DNA from 4 places in the Pseudarthrobacter sp. CC12 genome. Region 4 is predicted to be linked to each of the others. Evidence: riboswitches for the same ligand, from Rfam matches in the RefSeq annotation. Region 4 holds a riboswitch; each other region holds the start of a gene.

Region 1 (3,201 bases), on a different contig from region 4:
ATCACCTCCGGATGCAGCGGGATCCGGCCGTCCGGAGCGTAGAACGTCTGTCCGCGGCGCCGGGTCTCGGCGTCCAGCGGCCCGCCCGGTGCAACGAATGCGGGGACGTCGGCGATGGCATACATGACGCGGTAGCCGGTGCCGTCCGGTTCGATGAAGACTGCCTGGTCCAGGTCCGTGGAGGACGCCGGATCGATAGTCACGAACTCGACGGCGGTCAGGTCGTAGGACGGCAGCTTCAGCGCCGCGACGGCGGCCCGGGCGTCTTCCACCGCGTCGGCAGGGTACGGCCCGGGCAGCTCAAGTTCGGTCCGCAGCAGGCCCAGCGCCTCTTCCAAGGCGTTCCTGTGGTCACGGACGTTAGGGGCCAACCGATGATGCGACACAAAATTCAGCGTAGCGCCAAGTCCCGGGATTAAGCAGTCTCAGCCGTCCAGCGCGCCGAGGAGCGAGGCAGCGGCTGCCGCGGGGTCGGCGGCCTCGGTGATGGCGCGGACCACCACGATCCGGCGTGCACCGGCCGCCACCACCTCGCGGACGTTTCCGTGGTCGATGCCGCCGATGGCAAACCACGGCACCGGATCCCCGGCCTGCCCGGAGGCATCGGCGGCGTACTTCACCAGTTCAGGCCCTACGGCGGCCCTGCCGGGTTTGGTGGGTGTGGCCCATACCGGCCCAACGCAGAAGTAGTCCAGCCCGGACGGGCCGCCGGTTGCAGCGAGGGCGGCGTCGACCTGGCCCGTGGTGTGGCTGGAGAGGCCGATGGCGGCGTTGCCGTTGACCAGCGTGCGCGCCGCAGCCAGCGGAAGGTCCTTTTGGCCGATGTGGAACACCGGTGCCCCGGACAGCACGGCAATATCGGCGCGGTCATTGACGGCCCACAGCCGGCCATGGCGTACCGCGGTCTCCTTCAACGCCGCCAGGAGGTCCAGTTCCTCGGCGGCCTCGATGGTCTTGTCCCGCAGCTGGATGATGTCCACGCCGCCGGCAAACGCGGCGTCCACAAACTCCGCGAAGTCGCCGTGCGCAGTGCGTGCATCGGTGCACAGGTACAGGCGGGCCGCCTTCAGGGCGTCGTTGTGGCCGGCGTTGGCAACTTCGGCTATGCCGGCCGGGGCTGCTGGAGCGTGGGGGCCTGCGGGCAGGGAGGAAGCGGACACATTCATGCCTGCAAGCCTAGTTCCTCTAAACTGGCCTGGTACTGCGGGAGCCCGCGGCAGCTGTCACAAAGCGCCGGGCTGAGAGGGCGTCAGAGCCGACCGCTTGACCTGATCCGGATAATGCCGGCGTAGGGAAGGAACCTTATGAGCACTCCCGTTGACCATCGTGCCGGGCCGTCCAGTGCCCCCCGTTCCACGGTCCGCGCGGACGTCGCCGTCATCGGCGGCGGAGTGGTGGGCCATGGCATCGCCTGGGAGGCGCAGCGCTCCGGCCGCTCCGTGGCCCTGATCGATGACGCGCCCGGAAGCGGTGCCAGCTGGGCCGCCGCAGGAATGCTGGCCCCCGTCAGCGAACTGCACTACCAGGAGGAGGACCTCCTGGAACTGATGCTTGACGCTTCCTCCCGCTGGCCCGGTTTCGCCGCAGGCATCGCAGGAGCCACCTCCGGTTCCGGATACCTGACGACGCCGACTCTCGCCGTGGGTGCCGACGCCGCGGACCGCCGCGCGCTGATGGACCTCCGCGCCGTACAGCAGGCCAACGGACTTGCCGTGGAACCACTCACCGTGCGGGACGCCCGCAAACGCGAGCCACTCCTCAGCCCCGCGATAGCCTGCGCCCTTGACACGCCTGCGGACCACCAGGTTGATCCCCGCCGCCTGCTGGCTGCCCTGCGGCAGGCCCTCGCCGGTGCCGTCCGCGGGAAGCCTGGCCTGGCTGTTGCAGGGGCGGTGGAAGGGTACGCCGTGCCGGACCGGGCCGGCGGCCTGCTGTGGGAGGGCGGAAGGGTCGTCGGCGCCAGCCTGGCTGGCGGCGGCACCGTCCTGGCAACGGATACGATCGTGGCCAACGGGCTGCAGGCAGGGGACCTGGGCGGCCTGCCCGACGGCCTCGACCTGCCCCTGCGCCCCGTACACGGAGACATCCTCCGCCTCGCCGTTCCGCAGCACCTCCAGCCCCTTGTGACGTCCACGGTGCGCGGGCTGGTGCATGGTGTCCCCGTCTACATCGTTCCCCGGCAGGACGGGACCGTGGTCATCGGAGCCACCCAGCGCGAGGACGCGCTGTCCGATGCCGTCAGCGCCGGGGGCGTCTATCAGCTGCTGCGCGATGCCCAGGCGCTGGTGCCCGCCGTCGCCGAACTGGAGCTGCTGGAGTGCACCGCAAGGGCCCGGCCCGGAACCCCCGACAACGCGCCGCTGCTGGGCCGCGTGCCGGCGGCCCCCGGATCTGCAGGCTACAAGGCCGGGCACGTCCCCGGACTCATCATCGCCACCGGGTTCTTCCGGCACGGGGTGCTGCTCACTCCCGCTGCCGCAGCCATCTGCGCCGGGTTGCTGGACGGGCATGCCGACCCGCGCTGGGCGCCCTTCAGTCCGGAGCGGTTCTCGCGTCCGGCCGCCGCCCGCACAAACCACCACACCAAGGAGACAGTGTGAACATCACCCTGAACGGAAACACCCACACGGTGGCGGACGGCACCTCCATCACCACGCTCGTCAGCCAGGTCACCGGACGCCCGCTGGCACCGAACGGCCAGGCGACCGACGGCGGGAAGCTGGGGGTCGCCGTCGCCCATAATGCCCAGGTGGTGCCGCGGAGCCAATGGTTCGCCACGGCGCTCGCCGAGGGCGACGACATTGAACTTGTCACAGCAGTACAGGGAGGCTGACACCATGACCGAAACCGGCACCATCAACCCGGCCGGGAATCCCGGGGCCGCCGACGGCCTGGTGATTGACGGCGTCGCCCTTGGATCCCGGCTGATCATGGGCACCGGCGGGGCACCCAGCCTGGACGGCCTGGGCGCTGCACTCCTGGCATCCGGCACCGCCCTGACCACCGTGGCCATGCGCCGGTACTCCACTGCGGAGACCGGCTCGTTGTTCCAGCTGTTAGTGGACCACGGGATCCGCGTGCTGCCCAACACCGCAGGCTGCTTCACGGCCAGGGATGCCGTCCTGACGGCGGAGCTTGCGCGGGAGGCCCTGGAGACCGACTGGGTGAAGCTGGAAGTCATTTCCGATGAGCAGACCCTGC
Region 2 (3,201 bases), on a different contig from region 4:
GGTTCAGGGTAACGAAGTCTCCAACGGAAACCTTCTCTTGGCGGCCGCCTGCGCGGACAATCGCGTACACCACTTGGGAACTCACTTCTCTCGACGTTTATTACAAAATTTGCGTGCGGAACCGACTCAAAAAAGCCAGGGTTCGCGCTGTGCCTCAACGCCGTGGGGTCATAACCCAAGTGTTGGCGTAAGCACCGAAGATCCAGAATACGCTAAATCCATCTACGGCCGCAAATGAGGCTGGTTCCGGCGGCCCGGGTGTGGTAGTAACCACACTCCGACAGGCAGCACCGCAACCATGGACTCCATCATAGCGGCGGCGCTGCCCGCAGGGTTCAGGAATGCAACCTCGGCGCGTCGAAGAATTCCACTTCCAGGCGGCAGGACTGCTTGAACGCAGTCACCATCGCCGCGCGTTCGTGGTCGGAGGCCTTCCGCCCTGCTGCGTCCACGATGGCGATGGCCCGGCGGGTGGCCTCGGCGAAGCCCTCGTCCGCGTAGGTCCGGAGCCAGGCTGCGTAGGCGTGGCCGCCCGGCTCTCCCGAGGCAAGGAACCGGGCGTGCAGCTTTTCCCCGACTTCGGCGTAAAGCCAGAAGCAGGGCAGGACGGCGGCGGCCAGGACGGCGTAGCTTCCCGACGCCGATGCTGCGGTGAGGTGGTCCACGTAGGCCTTGGTGACGGGGCCAAGTCCGCCCTGGGCGGGGCGGGTGCTGAGCCACGAGCGGTGCAGCTCCGACTCCACTTCCAGGCACTGCTGCGATGATCCGGCCCAGAACAGCTGCTCCCCTTCTGACGGGGCCAGGGCACTCGCCCGGGCAAGGACCCGGGAGTAGCCGTTCAGGTACAGGGCATCCTGCGCCAGGTAGTAGGCGAAGTCCTTCTCGGCCAGGTCCCCGGTGGCCAGGCCGTGGATGAAGTCCAGGGCGTAGATGTCCGCCAGGTCCTGCTGGGCTTCCGTCCACAGCCGGGCAGCGAAAGCGCCTTCCGCGAGGGCCGGCCGCACGTGGTGGAAATGGTGCACGGGGCCGTTTCCCCGGCCCACTTCAAGCTGCTCCGACTTCTCAAGGGCGCCGGCCAGCCATGGCTTGACCGTTCGGAGCGATGCCTCCCAGTCGCCAAGGCGTGCCTGGACGGTGGCCATCGCGGAGGAAAGGGAACAGCCGGTGCCGTGGCTGTTGCGCGTGTCGATGCGGTTTCCCTGCACCTCCACCACTTCCCCTGGCAGGAGGCCTGCCGTATTGACCAGCGCATCCGGGCAGTCCGCACCCGCCAGGTGCCCGCCCTTGACAAGGATGGTGGCGCCGGTGGCATCCGCCAGGCGCCTCCCCTGCTCCAGCGCTGCCGCCCAGCTGTCTGCTGGATCCGCGCCCACCAGCATGGCAAGCTCCGGCAGGTTGGGGGTAATGAGGTGGGCCAGGGGCAAGATGTCCCGGAGGGCGGCCTCGGCGGACTCTTTCAGCAGCCGGTCGCCGCTGGTGGCCACCATCACCGGGTCCAGGACAACGACGGCGGGACGGACCTTCTCCAGCCAGTGCCGGACAGTGCGGATCACGGCCTCGTCCCCCAGCATGCCGATCTTGACGGCGTCAATGGAGATATCATCGCTGACCGCGTCCAGCTGCTGTGCCAGGAAGGCTGCGGGAGGAACGTGGACTGCCTGTACACCGCACGTGTTCTGCGCCGTCAGGGCCGTGATGGCTGCCATGCCGTAACCGCCGTGGGCGGCAATGCTTTTCAGGTCGGCCTGGATGCCTGCGCCCCCGGACGGGTCGGAGCCGGCGATGGACAGGACCCGCGGGACTTCCCGGCCGGTTGGCAGCCCGGTGCCGGCGGCGGAGGAAGCTGGCAGGGGCATGGAAAGGGTCGAAGACAAGAGACATCCCTTCGCCGGTACTAGCCGGACAGGTTCAACGGGTCTGGATCTCAGCCGGCCTGCTGCGCGGCACCCCGTGTCGGTTCCTACCCTAGCCCGTGTGCCGCACCCGGGAAAAAGGTGACAACGGCCGCCGCAAAAATGGGCCCTCCCGCAACGGCAGGAATCCCCGCCCCGCACGGTACCCCCGGTAATCCGGGTGGACCGATGCGCAGGACGGGGATTCCTGGCTGGAAGCTCCTGTGCCTAGAGTTCCGAGGCAGGCACCCCGACGCCGAGGATGATGGGTTCCTCGGCCGCCTTCCGCGGTTCCGGCTGGTCCTTCGCGGGTTCGGGGGCCTTCGCTGCGTGCGAGTGCCCACCGGCATCAGCCTGGACGTTTTCATGGTGCTGGACGGCGGTCTCGTTGGCGGCACCCTGGGCACGGCTGGCGGCCCGGTGGCGCCGGGGCCGGCGCTGCCGGGACTGCTCCAGCGTGTGGTCCGAATAGTCCTTTTCAGGGGACGCCTCAGGAGCGGCACCGGCGCGGGCTCCCGCCGCCCCTGCGCCGGCCGGCTGCTCCGGTGCTGCCTCTTCTGCTGCCTGCAGAGCCTCTGCCTGATTGGCAGGCGCATGTCCCACAGGGGAAGCCGGCTGGCCCAGGTGTGCGAATGCTTCCGCAAGCCGGTCCAGCGTCAGGGCAGGCTTCGGATGCTGTTCCCCGGCGTGCTCCACGAACGGAAGCGGGACTTCCTCGCCGCCGAACGTGAGGACGGCTGCGGGACGTGCCGGGGCATCGGCGTCGTGCTTCTCCTCAACGGGTACCTGCGCGGGCTCCGCGGCCGGCACCTGCCGGGCAGCCGCTACCTCGTCGTCGTGCAGGTGGGCCGCATGGGCGGCAGCGGCGATGTTCGCCAGGGCAAGCCTGGTTGCCTCCGCCTTGGCGTGCCGCTCGGCGTCGGACGGGTCCGGCTGGACGGTGTGGACATGGACGGCAGGTGCCGGGGCAGCCTCGGGCTGCTGGCCGCCGCGTCCCCGCCGCCGCTTGCGTTCGGACCGGACACCGGGCTGGGCGTCGTTCCGCTGCGCTTCCGGGCGGGCCTCCGCACGGGTTTCGGGCCGGTTGTCGGTGCGCTGGACGTGGTGCTCGGCCGCCACCGTGTTGGCCCGGCGGTGCTCCACGGGATCGTCGTGGGTCACGACGCCCCGGCCGGCGCAGGCCTCGCACTGCTCGCCGAACACCTCCAGCAGGCCGGTGCCCATGCGCTTGCGCGTCATCTGGACCAGGCCGAGTGAGGTCACCTCGGCAACCTGGTGCTTGGTCCGGTCCCGGCCCAGGCACTCAACC
Region 3 (3,201 bases), on a different contig from region 4:
TCCTCGCCTCACTGAGCACACGGTCCGGCGGGCCGTCCAGGAGCACGGCGGGATCCGAGGCCGAGCCGGGCTGCAGGACAATGATCCGGTCCACCAGGTCCTTCCAGACGGAAACCCGGTGCTCCACCACCACAAGGGTGGCCCCGGTCTTGTCCAGGCAGCGGGCCACGGCGTCGCGGACCTCCAGGACGCCGTCCGGGTCGAGGTTGGCGGTGGGTTCGTCCAGCAGGATCAGGCCCGGACGCATCGCCAGGATGCCCGCCAGCGCCAGGCGCTGCTTTTGCCCGCCGGACAGGGCCGACGTCGGGTGGTCCAGCGGGAGGTGGGAGAGTCCGACGTCGGCAAGCGCCGCGTGCACCCGGGGCCAGATCGCGTCGCGGGGCACCGCGAGGTTTTCGGCACCGAAGGCGACGTCGTCACCAACGCGGGAGAGGACCACCTGCGTTTCGGGGTCCTGCTGCATCAGGCCGGCGCGGCCGCGCTGGGCGCGGGGCGCGGCTCCGTCCACCCGGAGCGAACCGGACTCGTCGGCGTCGCCTGATTCGCCGTCGTCGTCGATGTCTCCCAGGACGCCGGCCAGCGCGTGCAGCAGGGTGGACTTCCCTGCGCCGGAGGCGCCGAGCAGGAGCACCCGCTCCCCGGGGGCGATGTCCAGGTCAAGGCCGTGGACGGCGGGTTTGGCCCTGCCGGCATGCCGCCAGCCCCAGCCACGGGCGGTGACGGCGGCGGGGCGGACCGCGCCGGAGTCCTGGGAGGGTGCCATCAGGAGAAGACGGGCTCCGTTGCGGCCTTGCGGGACGCGAAGGAGCTCAGCACCCCGGTGCGTGCCAGGCCGCGGGTGGCAACCCAGGCCAGGGCACCCGCAAGGATGGCCCCGGAAATGGTGGTGAGGACAATGTAGGCCAGCTTGTCGGCGCCGGAGTAGGCGATGTTCCAGCCCCACGGTGCAAACGAGTCGTTCAGGCCGCAGAAGAATCCGGCCGCGGCGCCTGCCAGCAGGGACGCGGGCAGGTTGAACTTGCGGTAGACGAAGATTGCGAAGATGATTTCCGCGCCCAGGCCCTGGATGAAACCGGAGAACAGGACCGAGGCGCCGTACTGGGAACCCATCAGCAGTTCGCCGGTGGCGGCGACGGTCTCGCAGAACAGGGCGGCCCCCGGCTTGCGGATGATCAGCATTCCCAGCACGCCGGGAATCATCCAGCCCCCGGCGAGCAGGCCGGTCAGGGGTGGGTAGGCTGCGTTCATGGGGGCGGACAGGGCGGCGGCACCCTGGTCCCATGCCCAGAAAATAACGCCGCCCGCGATGGCCACCAGCGCGGCGACAACGATGTCCACGACGCGCCAGGACTTGCTGGTGGTCTTCTTGATTGCTGCAGTACTCATGTGATCCTCCTGGGAAACAGGAGGGGAAAGTGGACCCGGCCGGCGGCCTGTGGCCGTGGAACCGCGACACTTTGAGAACTCGACTCCCTTGCGCCGGTACTAACCGGATCAGGTTCGAGGGTCTGCGGCTGTCCGCACTCTCAGCGCCCACCTGCGGTGCCCGGCTAATGCCAGGTTGTCCGACGGCGGCGCTCCCCTGTCGTTTTTAGTGTTGCTTTTGGTGTGGGTAACGCTTGTTGTTGTGCCCGGTTGGGCGTGGTCAAGTTTACACCTGGCCGGGCTGGATTGCGGGCTGCCGGCGCCAATCACCCGGATATGACCGGCTAGGCTGGGAGCAGTCCGTTTTCCGCCCGCAAGGAGTACCTGGAATGAACCTTCTCATCAAACTGCTCGGGACAGGCGTGAGCCTCGGCGCAGGCCTCGCCGGTACCAAACTGGTCAATGCCATCTGGGAAAAGACCACCGGACAGAAGCCGCCCACCGGCAAACACGAGGACGTACCCACCAGCCTGCGTTCGGCGCTGACCTTTGCGCTGATCTCGGCGTCGGTCAGTGCCATCATCCAGGTCCTGGCCAACCGCGGCACCCAGCGCGCCATCACCCGCTTCGCGAAGACCCAGGACATCGTCTAGCGTCGTGCCCCAGCGTTACCGGCCGTCGTCGGGGCTGTCCTTCCGGGCAGTCTCGGCGGCGGCTTTTTGCACCACGGCTTCCAGTTCATCGGTGGTGAGCAGTTCCCGGTGCAGGTGCTTGGTGCGGTAGCCGGCACGGCCCACCATGTGGGCGGACACGGGCACCGTGAGGAGTTGGAAGATCCACGCCACCACCAGGACCGGCCACACCCACCACGTCCGCAGCTGCAGCCCGATGGCCGCCAGCAGCAGGAAGAGCCCCAGCACCTGCGGCTTCGTGGCGGCGTGCATGCGGCTCAGGAGGTCCGGGAACCGCAGCAGGCCTATCGCGGCGCCCAGGGACATAAGGGCACCCACCACCATGAACACGGCGGAGGCGAGGTCGATCCAGGCGTCGGGCCGGAAGAAGTCAGGATTCATTGGGCTTGACCCTCCTGTCTGCCACGAACCGGGCTACGGTCACGGAACCGATGAACCCGATGACGGAGATGGCCACCACCAGCATCAGGTTGTTCAGGTGCCGGTTCACCGCCATATCGATGCATAGCGCCCCGGCAAGGATTGCGAGCAGCACGTCGGCAGCCAGCACCCGGTCCAGCAGCGACGGGCCACGGGCGATCCGGATGATGGCACCGGCGGCCGCCAGCGAGAAAATGACGGCTGTGACAGCCAGGACAACGGGCATCATGCGCCGGCCTCCATACGGACCTCTTCCAGTTCATCCGCGGTGCCCATGATGCGGATCAGGCCCGCTTCAATGGAGCGGACCTCGTTCCGCAGGCCTTCCACGTCCTTCTTGGAGGTGATGTTGAGTGCGTGCAGGTACAGCGTGGACGTGGAACGGTCCACGTCCACCACCAGGGAACCCGGGATCAGGGAAATCACGTGTCCCGTGGCAGTGACGATCAGGTCCTGGTGGCTGCGCAGTTTCACCGCGACCACGGCATTGGTCACCTTGGGGCCGCGGACAGCTGCCAGATACAGGACCTGCGCGCTGGCCACCACCACCTTGCCCACGAACGCCAGCGCAAACGGCACGGCGTGGAGAATATTGAACCGGCCGCTGAGCTCCACCGGCGGGAGGTAGAAGAGCCGGGCCACGCCCACGGCCAGCAGGGTCCCGAAGAGGAGGTTGCCGGGGCTGAAATCCTGCCACAGGGCGCCCCACACAATCACCAGCCAG
Region 4 (3,201 bases):
CCACCGACCTGCAGCAGCCTGCCACCACCGAGGAGAAGCGGTCCGCGCGGCGGCTGCGGCTCCAGGAGCCTTCCTGGGAAGCGCCGTTGCATATTGTTCCCGGCGTCCCCACCTTGGTCCTGACTGGTGGCTGGGAGCCGCTCTACGAGGAAATTGCCGGCTACCTCCGGGAGACCGGCGCCCTGCACCGCGTTGCCGCGGGCGGGCACCGGCCCCAGGACTCCCGGGACGGGGACCGGGCCATCCGCCAGTTCATCAGCGGGGTCGGCAGGAGCCAGCCAGCCCGGGCGTCCTAGCCGTCAGCGGGGACCCGCAGCTCCGGCAGGTAGACCTTGCCGCCGGCTGCCAGGAACTCCTCGCTCTTCCCCCGCATGCCGGAGGCCAGGTCCGCCAGCGCCGCCTGCGCGTCCGCTGAGCCATATTCGTCCCGGATGTCCTGGCTGATCCGCATGGAGCAGAACTTCGGACCGCACATGGAGCAAAAGTGCGCCGTCTTGGCCGGTTCGGCCGGTAGCGTCTCATCGTGGAACGACTCCGCGGTCACGGGGTCCAGGGACAGCGCGAACTGGTCCCGCCAGCGGAATTCGAATCTCGCCTTGGACAGCGCGTCATCGCGCTCATGCGCCCCGGGGTGGCCCTTGGCCAGGTCCGCGGCGTGCGCTGCGATCTTGTACGTGATCACGCCCGTTTTCACGTCGTCCTTGTTGGGCAGGCCCAGGTGTTCCTTCGGCGTGACGTAGCAGAGCATGGCTGTGCCGTACCGGGCGATCTCGGTGGCGCCAATGGCCGAGGTGATGTGGTCATACCCGGGCGCCACATCCGTCACCAGGGGCCCCAGGGTATAGAAGGGCGCACCCTTGCACAGCTCCTGCTGCCGCTCCACGTTCTCGCGGACCAGGTGGAAGGGAACATGGCCCGGCCCCTCCACCATCACCTGCACGTCGTACTCCCAGGCCCGCTGCGTCAGTTCGGCGAGGGTGTCCAGCTCAGCGAACTGCGCGGCGTCGTTGGCGTCCGCCGTCGAACCGGGGCGGAGGCCGTCGCCCAGCGAGAAGGCGACGTCGTATTTGGCGAAGATTCCGCACAGCTCGTCGAAGTGCGTGTACAGGAAGTTCTCCTGGTGGTGGGCCAGGCACCAGCCCGCCATGATGGAGCCGCCCCGCGAGACAATACCGGTGACGCGGTTGGCGGTGAGCGGGACATAGCGGAGCAGCACGCCCGCGTGGATGGTCATGTAGTCCACACCCTGTTCGCACTGTTCGATCACGGTGTCCCGGAAGATTTCCCAGGTCAGGGCGTTGGCCTCGCCGTTGACCTTTTCCAAGGCCTGGTAGATGGGGACGGTTCCAATGGGCACCGGGGAGTTGCGGACGATCCACTCCCGCGTGGTGTGGATGTCATCGCCGGTGGACAAGTCCATGACGGTGTCCGCGCCCCACTGGGTTGCCCACTGCAGCTTGTCCACTTCCTCGGCGATCGAACTCGTCACGGCCGAGTTGCCGATGTTCGCGTTGATCTTCACCAGGAAGGCCTTGCCGATGATCATGGGCTCGGATTCCGGATGGTTGATGTTGTTGGGAATGATGGCGCGGCCGGCAGCCACTTCGCTGCGCACCAATTCCACATCGCAGTTCTCGCGCAGCGCCACGAACCGCATTTCCTGCGTGATGACGCCCTGCCGGGCATAGTGCATCTGCGTCACCGTCCGGCCGTCGACGGCGCGGCGGGGCACGGGCTGCGCGCCCTTCCACTCCGCGGAGGCGGCGCCGCGGCGGACGGCCGAGCGGCCGTCGTCCAGCAGGTTGCGTTGCCTGCCGCTGTAGGCCTCGGTGTCTCCGCGCGCCACGATCCACTCCGCGCGGAAAGGCTCCAGGCCGCGGACGGGGTCGCTTCCCGGCCCCGCCGTCCGGTACGTCCGGAACGGTGCGTTCGGCTGGCCGTTGGGGGACGGCTCAAGGGCAATTTCCGTCACCGGTACCCGGATCCCGGACGCCTCATCCGCGAGGTAGGCGAGGGAATGCGACTTCAACGACTGGGTTTCCGGCGGCATTGACGCGCCACCGGGCACCCTGTCAGACGGCTGGAGGGCAGGGTTCAATTGGGTGTTTTGCGTACTCAAGGGAATACTCACTTCCTTCGCCGGCATTACCCGGACAGGTTCAACGGTCGCAGGCTGCGTCAGCCCGATCTCAGCCCCTGCAAGGGCACCCGTGTGGTCAGGAACGAAGCTACCACAGGCGCCTGGAGCGGCCTTGTCATAATTGCGGTGCTAGCCTGGCCGGGCATCGAAAGGAGCCCCATGGCAGGCATCATCCACTTCCGCGGCCCCGTCCTGACTGCACCGGACACGGTGCGGCACGGGCTCTGGTCCGTGGACGGCAGGCTTACGTTCAGCCGGCCGGCGGCTGCTCCGGACCGGGTTTTGGATGGCTGGGTGCTGCCGGGCTTCGTGGACGCCCACTGCCACATTGGGCTTGGGGCCACTGGTCCGGTCGAGCCCGCGGCGGCCAGGGACCAGGCGGAGGCGGACCTTAGCGCGGGAACCCTGCTGGTCCGGGACGCGGGCTCGCCGGCAGATACCCGCTGGATGCAGGGCGGAGTGGACTTCCCGGTGCTGATCCGGGCCGGGCGCCATATTGCCCGGACGCGCCGCTACCTGCGGGGCTTCGCCGAGGAAGTGGAACCCGAGGGCCTCGTGGAGGCCGTCCGGAAGCAGGCGCGCGACGGCGACGGCTGGGTCAAGCTCGTGGGGGACTGGATTGACCGGAGCGCCGGCGACCTGTCGCCGTCCTTTCCTGCCGCCGTCGTACGCGATGCCGTCCAGGCGGCACACGACGAAGGTGCCCGGGTAACAGCGCACTGCTTCGCTGAAGACACCCTGGACCAGGTGCTGGACGCGGGCATCGACTGCGTCGAGCACGCTACCGGGCTCCTTCCCCGCCACGTGCCCCGGTTCGTGGAGCAGGGCGTACCGATCGTGCCCACGCTCATCAATATCGCCACCTTCCCCGACATTGTTGCGCAGGCGGAGCCCAAGTTCCCGCGTTATGCCGCCCACATGCGCGTCCTCTGGGAAGGCAGGATGGAGCGGGTGGCGCAAGCCCATGCCGCGGGTGTACGCATCTTTGCCGGTACCGATGCCGGCAGCGTGATACGGCACGGCAGGATCACGGACGAAATCCTCGCCCTGCACGGCGCCGG

Evidence for each region. A riboswitch is a leader RNA that binds a small molecule or an ion and turns the genes downstream of it on or off. The one in region 4 is predicted to bind thiamine pyrophosphate.
Region 1: another riboswitch for thiamine pyrophosphate. It lies ahead of thiO (glycine oxidase ThiO); the one in region 4 lies ahead of thiC (phosphomethylpyrimidine synthase ThiC).
Region 2: another riboswitch for thiamine pyrophosphate. It lies ahead of thiD (bifunctional hydroxymethylpyrimidine kinase/phosphomethylpyrimidine kinase); the one in region 4 lies ahead of thiC (phosphomethylpyrimidine synthase ThiC).
Region 3: another riboswitch for thiamine pyrophosphate. It lies ahead of PV772_RS00105 (ECF transporter S component); the one in region 4 lies ahead of thiC (phosphomethylpyrimidine synthase ThiC).

The regions. Positions count from the first base shown of each region.
Region 1 covers NZ_JARDJH010000008.1:38,209-41,409, reverse strand. The annotation lists gene PV772_RS08535 (RNB domain-containing ribonuclease) at 1-386, opposite strand, end outside; gene thiE (thiamine phosphate synthase) at 426-1,166, opposite strand; TPP riboswitch at 1,194-1,313, shown strand; gene thiO (glycine oxidase ThiO) at 1,305-2,600, shown strand; gene thiS (sulfur carrier protein ThiS) at 2,597-2,833, shown strand; gene PV772_RS08515 (thiazole synthase) at 2,838-3,201, shown strand, end outside.
Region 2 covers NZ_JARDJH010000011.1:83,086-86,286, forward strand. The annotation lists gene rplU (50S ribosomal protein L21) at 1-73, opposite strand, end outside; gene thiD (bifunctional hydroxymethylpyrimidine kinase/phosphomethylpyrimidine kinase) at 336-1,856, opposite strand; TPP riboswitch at 1,864-1,961, opposite strand; gene PV772_RS10470 (Rne/Rng family ribonuclease) at 2,121-3,201, opposite strand, start outside.
Region 3 covers NZ_JARDJH010000001.1:20,122-23,322, reverse strand. The annotation lists gene PV772_RS00110 (ATP-binding cassette domain-containing protein) at 1-763, opposite strand, end outside; gene PV772_RS00105 (ECF transporter S component) at 763-1,386, opposite strand; TPP riboswitch at 1,454-1,594, opposite strand; gene PV772_RS00100 (DUF4235 domain-containing protein) at 1,755-2,018, shown strand; gene mnhG (monovalent cation/H(+) antiporter subunit G) at 2,034-2,438, opposite strand; gene PV772_RS00090 (monovalent cation/H+ antiporter complex subunit F) at 2,428-2,706, opposite strand; gene PV772_RS00085 (Na+/H+ antiporter subunit E) at 2,703-3,201, opposite strand, start outside.
Region 4 covers NZ_JARDJH010000007.1:158,559-161,759, forward strand. The annotation lists gene PV772_RS08320 (alpha/beta hydrolase) at 1-296, shown strand, start outside; gene thiC (phosphomethylpyrimidine synthase ThiC) at 293-2,050, opposite strand; TPP riboswitch at 2,115-2,222, opposite strand; gene PV772_RS08330 (amidohydrolase family protein) at 2,300-3,201, shown strand, end outside.